Regions from separate parts of the Streptomyces yatensis genome, predicted to be linked through region 2. Evidence: riboswitches for the same ligand, from Rfam matches in the RefSeq annotation. Region 2 holds a riboswitch; the other holds the start of a gene.
The links. Region 2 has a riboswitch for S-adenosylmethionine ahead of thrC (threonine synthase). Riboswitches for the same ligand answer to the same signal wherever they lie in the genome.
Positions count from the first base shown of each region.

Region 1: it holds a riboswitch for S-adenosylmethionine, as region 2 does, so the genes downstream of both, J8403_RS04670 (glutathione S-transferase C-terminal domain-containing protein) here and thrC (threonine synthase) in region 2, are expected to answer to the same signal.

Region 1 covers NZ_CP072941.1:1,286,731-1,290,157, forward strand. The annotation lists gene J8403_RS04665 (PP2C family protein-serine/threonine phosphatase) at 1-1,072, shown strand, start outside; SAM riboswitch class IV at 1,228-1,374, shown strand; gene J8403_RS04670 (glutathione S-transferase C-terminal domain-containing protein) at 1,706-2,551, shown strand; gene J8403_RS04675 (Mut7-C RNAse domain-containing protein) at 2,612-3,355, opposite strand.
Region 2 covers NZ_CP072941.1:5,737,612-5,741,038, reverse strand. The annotation lists gene thrC (threonine synthase) at 1-1,246, opposite strand, end outside; SAM riboswitch class I at 1,265-1,406, opposite strand; gene J8403_RS24180 (glucosyl-3-phosphoglycerate synthase) at 1,599-2,546, shown strand; gene J8403_RS24175 (alpha,alpha-trehalose-phosphate synthase (UDP-forming)) at 2,665-3,427, shown strand, end outside.

The DNA of each region.
Region 1 (3,427 bases), 4.5 Mb from region 2:
GTTCCTGGTCCTGGCGGCGGTGCTCAGCATCGAGCTCTCCCCCGCGCACACCGTCTACACCGGCCCCCTGCTCTCCCCGGCGCCGGCGCTGGCGGCGGTGACCATGGGGCCGTTCGGCACCGGCGGTGTGGCGCTGCTGGCCACCGCGGTGAGCGCGATCACCGCCACCCACAACGGCGTGTGGGGCAGCGAGATGGTGTACGCGAATCTGCTGGCCCTGCTGGTGGTGGCGGTGGCGAGCGTGGCGACCAGCGCGGTGCGGGTGCGCCGGGACCGCGAGCTGGCTCATGTCCGCCGGATCGCCGAGGTGTCCCAGAACGTGGTGCTGCGGCCGCTGCCCGCCCGGATCGGTATCGTGAACACCGCCAGCGTCTATATGGCGGCCGAGCGCGGAGCGCAGATCGGCGGGGACCTCTACGAGGCGATGTGCACCCGCTACGGAGTGCGGCTGATCGTCGGCGATGTGCGGGGAAAGGGGCTGGCCGCGGTGCGGTCCGCCGCGGCCGTGGTGGGCGCCTTCCGGGAGGCGGTGCACTACGAGCAGGACCTGGCCGAGGTGATGCACCGCTGTGCGGCCGCGCTGGGGCGCGAGTACGAGCTGCTGGACCGCTCCCAGCTCCAGGACCCGCAGGAGCTGGAGGAGCAGTTCGTCACCGTCCTCCTCGCCCAGGTGTCGGACGAGTCGCTGGTCGAGCTGATCAACCGCGGCCATCCGCCGCCCCTGGTGATGCGCGAGCGCAAGGTGCGTTCCCTGGACCCGGCGCGCCCGCTGCCGCCGCTCGGCCTGGAGGAGTTCCTCAGCCCTCCCCCGATCTGCGTCGAGACCTTTCCGTTCCTGCCCGGTGACCGGCTGTTGCTGCACACCGACGGCGTGGTCGAGGCCCGCAACCACTACAACGAGTTCTTTCCGCTGCACCGGACCATGGAGACGCTGGACGGCGCCACCCCGGGCGAGTACCTGGACCGGCTGCGCCACGCCCTGGTCCGGCATGCCGAGGGACGGCTGGCGGACGACGCGGCCATGGTCCTCGTCGAGCGGGCCATCGGCGGCGCACGGCGGCCGTTCCGCTGAGCGGGTGTCCACCGTGCCTCCGAGCCGGCATCCACCGAGCCGGTGAGCAGGTATCCAGCGAGCCGGTGAGCCGGTATCCACCGTGCCCGCGGCCCGCGTTGGCCACTTGGGCATGGGTTGACGCCCTCGCGGAGCGCGACGACACTGTCAGGGACGGTCACGATGGTCAGCGCCCACCGTGCGGAATCCCCGCTCGGATGGGTCATCGGCCCCGGCTCGCTGACAGGCAACCCTTCTCCCGCGACGGGGTGCCCCCGGGTGACGACCAGGTTCCGTCGGCGTGGACGGGACAAGCGCGGTCTCGCTGCCTCGCGAGCCCCCGATGATGGGACCGGTGAGATGCCCAGGACCGACAGCGACGGGGGCGGCGCCCGTCGGCGTCCCCGGCCGTGGTCCCCGCTCCTCCGTCGCCATCTGCTGACCAGGCGTCTGCACATCGACCTGCTGCGCGTCTGCAGCGCCGCCAGTCCAGCCGGCTGAATCGACGCGGTCACCGAGCGCGGCCCGGCGCGCCGGAGTCGGGGCTGTCCCGGCACCGGCCCGGCGAACGCGCCGCGCGGGCTTCCCTTCCGTTGTGCCATCGGCGCCGCCCGGACCGGCGGGCCGGGGGCTCCGTCCTTGCCTTGGAGAGCCATGTCCGAGACGTTTCCGGTCAGTTCAGGTCCTGCCGCGCTTCTCGACCCCGACCCGTGCTCACCCCACCCCCGGATCGCCCCGCCCGCCGCGCCGCACCGTTTCCGCAGCCGCATCGGCGTCGACCTCGCCGGTGGCTTCTATCCGGTGCCGCATCGCTATCGGCTCTATCTCTCCGCGAGCTGTCCGCTCTCGCTGCGCGTCTCCATCACCCTCGATCTGCTCGGACTGCGGGACACCGTCGCCACCACCCTCGTCGGCCTCCCGGACGACACCCCCGAAGCGTTCGCCGCACTGCGCGGGGCCTACGAGGCCACCTGGCACCGCTACGGCGGACCGGTGGACGCGCCCGCGCTGTGCGACGGCTGGACCGGACGTGTCGTCAGCAACCACACGCCCGACATCCTGCGCGACCTCGCCGGCCATCTGAGCGACGGCGGCGGACCGGGGCGTCCCCGGCTGCGCCCGGCGCCCCGCGCCGCGGACATCGACGCCCTCCGGGAACACCTCGACGAGGACATCACCCACGCCGCCCGGCAGGCCGGGACGGCGCCCGGGGCGGAGTGCCGGGACGCGGCGCTGGAGCGGCTGCTGACCGCCCTCGGCCGGCTCGACCGCAGGCTGGCGACCGCGCCGTACGCACTGGGCGACGAGCTGACCGCCGCCGATGTGGACCTGTGGGTGGCCCTCGTCCAGCTCGACACCGAGCACCGGCTCCACCTGGACGCCGACGCGGCCCAGCGGGTCTCCCGCCATGGGCGGCTGCGCGGCTATGTGCGGCGGCTGCACGCCCATCCGGCCTTCCACACCACGATTCCGGAGGCCCTCCTGGACGACGTGTCCTGAGCGCGCGTCCGGGACCGGGCGCCCTGTCCGGAGGCTCGGCTCAGGACAGGGCGGCCCGGCTCAGGACAGGGCGGCCCGGGCGTCGCCGAACTCGCTCATCGCCCCGGTCACGATGGCCTCCAGCCGGGCGTGGTGGGCACCGCGCCAGTAGACCCGCTCACAGACGGTGCAGCGGGCGAAGACCTCGTAGGTGCGCCGGGTGCCGTGCTGGAGCAGCTCCCGGACCGACTCCTTGTCGGCGTCCTCCAGCGGGCCGTTGCAGGCGGTGCAGCGGGTCCAGGGCGCCAGGCCCGGGGCGAACCGGCCGAGGACGTCCCGGAGTTGCTCATCGGGGCGGTCGCTGTAGACATACGCCCCGGCCCACAGCTCACGGCGGCGCAGCAGCCCCCGGTCGCGGGAGAGCAGCACCCGGCGCTGGGCGGCGGAGCGCGCGGCCAGCTCGGGGTCGCCGATGTCCTCGCTCTCGTACGCGGCGTCCACGCCCAGCAGCCGCAGCCGGCGCGCGAGCGTGCCCAGGTGCACATCGAGCAGGAAGCGCAGCGGCGCGCCCGGCACCCGCTGCGGGCGGACGACCGGATGGACCTCCACGGTCTCCCCCGCGCCCGGCACATGCGAGACGGCGGTCTCCTCGCCGTTCACCACCAGCCGGCCGACCTCGGTGAGCGGGACCCCGAGCGACTCCACGACATGGCCGAGGGTGGAGGCGCCGTCGGTGACCACGGCCGTCCAGGGGCGGCGCCGCTCCGGGACGGCGAAGAATCGCAGTTCAGGGGCGAGGCTGAGGTGGATCTCGGGTCCGTTCACACCGCCAGCATGCCAGGCGCGCCCGGCCCGGGGCGACGGCGTTTCGGGTGCGGCCCCGGGCCCGACGATCAT
Region 2 (3,427 bases):
TGGGGGCCACCGCGTCGAGGGTCTTGAGGCCGTCGCCGGTGTTGAGCACGACGGTCGTCAGGGACGGGTCGAGCAGACCGTCCTCGATCAGCTTCTTGGTCACGCCGACGGTCACCCCGCCCGCGGTCTCCGCGAAGATCCCCTCGGTGCGGGCGAGCAGCTTGATCGCGTCGACGATCTGCTCGTCGTTCACGTCCTCCACCGCGCCGCCCGTGCGGCGGGCGATGTCCAGGACGTACGGGCCGTCCGCGGGGTTGCCGATGGCCAGTGACTTGGCGATGGTCTGCGGCTTCTGCGGCCGCACGACGTCATGGCCGGCCTTGAAGGCGGCGGAGACCGGGGAGCAGCCCTCGGCCTGGGCGCCGAAGATCTTGTAGGGCTTGTCCTCGACCAGCCCGATCGCGATCAGCTCCTTCAGCCCCTTGTCGATCTTGGTGAGCTGGGAGCCGGAGGCGATCGGGATGACGATCTGGTCCGGCAGCCGCCAGCCGAGCTGCTCGCAGATCTCGTAGGCCAGGGTCTTGGAGCCCTCGCCGTAGTACGGCCGCAGATTGACGTTGACGAAGCCCCAGCCCTCGCCGACCGGGTCGCCGATCAGCTCGCTGCAGAAGCGGTTGACGTCGTCGTAGGTGCCCTCGATGCCGACCAGCTCACCGCCGTAGACCGCGGCCATGACGACCTTGCCCGCCTCCAGGTCGTGCGGGATGAAGACGCAGGAGCGGAAGCCCGCCCGGGCGGCCGCGGCACCGACCGCGCCGGCGAGGTTGCCGGTGGAGGAGCAGGAGAGGGTGGTGAAGCCGAAGGTGCGGGCGGCCTGGACGGCGATGGCGACGACCCGGTCCTTGAAGGAGTGGGTCGGGTTGCCGGAGTCGTCCTTGATGTGCAGCTCACCGGTGACGCCGAGCTCACGGGCGAGGTTGTCGGCCTTGACCAGCTGGGTGAAGCCCGGGTGCAGGCTGGGCAGGTCCGCCACGTCCGCCGGGACGGGCAGCAGCGGGGCATAGCGCCAGATGCTGTTCGGACCGGCCTCGATCCGCCGGCGCAGCCCCTCCGGGTCGCCGGCCGGCAGCTCGTACGCGACCTCGAGCGGCCCGAAACAGACCTCACACGCGAAGATCGGGCCCAGATCGAACCGCTCACCGCACTCCCGGCAGGACAATGCGATGGCGGGACCGAAGGCACCGGAGGCGTCGGAGGCGGAGGACGCGGAGGAAACAGTTGAGCTTTCTACTGACTGCACAGCCATGGATGGCGAGGCCCTTTCTCCTCATCTTCCTCGCGACGCATTTCGCCACGAGACGGAATTGGCACCTTCCCGAGCTGGGAGCCTCGCTGCGGAATGCGAGATCAGCTGGAGGGTTGCCGGGGCTTCAACGGGCCGTTCCCTCTGCCCCTCTGGATGAGCGGTATGGCACCGGGCGGACCCGGGCGTTTGTCAGCACGGCATCATCACGGGCTTCCTCGGTAAACACCGAGGTCGACCCCGACATACGACGGTCACGTGCGTTGTTCAAGACTGTAACCGAAGGCCCGGATGGTTGAGCTAGCCGTCCGAAGCGCGAGATGGATCACAGCGACCACGGCAGGGAGAGACACAGGTGCTGGAAGAGGTGGAGCACTGGCTGAAGCACCGCTCCTGGTCGGCCGACGACCGGCCGCTGGACCGCCTGCTCGACGCGAAGCGGGGCTCGGCGACGACCCTGAGCGTGGTCCTGCCCGCCCTGAACGAGGAGGCCACGGTCGGCGAGATCGCCGCGATCATCCGCCGGGAGCTGATGGGCGAGGCGGCGCCGCTGGTGGACGAGCTGGTGGTGCTGGACTCCGGCTCGACGGACCGCACCGCCGAGGTCGCCGCGGCGGCGGGCGCCACCGTCGTCCCCCGCGACTCGCTGCTGCCCCGGCTGCCCGCGCTGCCCGGCAAGGGCGAGGTGCTGTGGCGGTCCCTGCTGGCCACGCGCGGCGACATCATCTGCTTCATCGACGCCGACCTGCGGGAATTCGATCCGCGCTTTGTCTCCGGGATCGTCGGGCCGCTGCTGACCGACCCCGCGCTGCAGCTGGTGAAGGGCATGTACGACCGCCCGCTCGGCGATGTGGCGGGCCAGGGCGGACGGGTCACCGAACTGGTCGCCCGCCCGCTGCTGAATCTGCACTGGCCCCAGCTGGCCGGATTCGTCCAGCCGCTGGGCGGTGAGTACGCGGCCCGCCGCACGCTGCTGGAGCGGCTGCCCTTCCCGGTCGGCTACGGGGTCGAGCTGGGGCTGCTGGTCGACGCGCTGCACACGGTGGGCCTCGACGCGCTCGGCCAGGTGGACATCGGGGTGCGCAAACACCGCCACCAGGACGGGCTGGCGCTGGGCCGGATGGCCGCCGCGATCTACCGCACCGCGCAGCTGCGGCTGGCCCGGGGCCATTTGGTGCGGCCGCGGCTGACCCAGTTCGACCGGGGCGAGACCGGCTTCGAGCCGCGCACCACGGACGTGGACACCGAGGAACGGCCGCCGATGATCGAGATACCGGAGTACGCGGAGCGGCGCGCGGCGTGACGCACCCGGGCGGCGCGGGATAGCGGCCACTGGTCGGAAACAGGCCGCCCCCTACCGCCTACGGGGCAAGAAACCGTACGTACGTTTGCGCGGGGTCGTGGCTGGCTAGGCTCGCGACATGGCAGTTCCGCGCACCGCTCCGATCCTGGTCGCCTCCAACCGCGGTCCGGTCTCGTACACCCTGGGCGAGGACGGCTCGCTCACCGCCCGGCGCGGCGGTGGCGGGCTGGTCTCCGGCCTCAGCGCCATCGGCCCCGACGCGAACGCGGTGTGGGTGTGCGCGGCGCTCGGGGAGGATGACCGCGAGGCGGCCCGGCGCGCCGGGGACAGCCATCTGAACCCCGGTGACACCGGCGGCCAGCAGGTGCGGATGCTCGACATCGCGCCGGATGTCTTCGCCGCCGCGTACAACGGCATCGCCAATTCGGTGCTGTGGTTCATCCACCATCTGCTCTACCAGACCCCGGTCGAGCCGGTCTTCGACGCGGAGTTCGCCGACCAGTGGGCGGCCTACGAGGCGTATAACGCGGCCTTCGCGGACGCGCTCGCCGAGGAGGCGGTGGACGAGGCCGTCGTCCTGGTGCAGGACTACCACCTGGCGCTGGTGCCCGCGATGCTCCGCGAGCGGCGCCCCGATCTGCGGATCGGTCACTTCTCGCACACCCCCTGGGCCCCGCCGGACTACTACCGGCTGCTGCCGGACGACGTCGCGGCGGGTGTGCTGCGCGGCATCCTCGGCGGCGACCGCGCCGCGTTCCTCACCGAGCGCTGGGCCGGTGCCTTCGCCGACTGCTGCGCGGCCGTGCTGGGCGCGGAGATCGTCCGCGACGGCGACGGCGACAGTGACGGTGACGGGAACGGCGAGGGCGCGGCGACGGCCG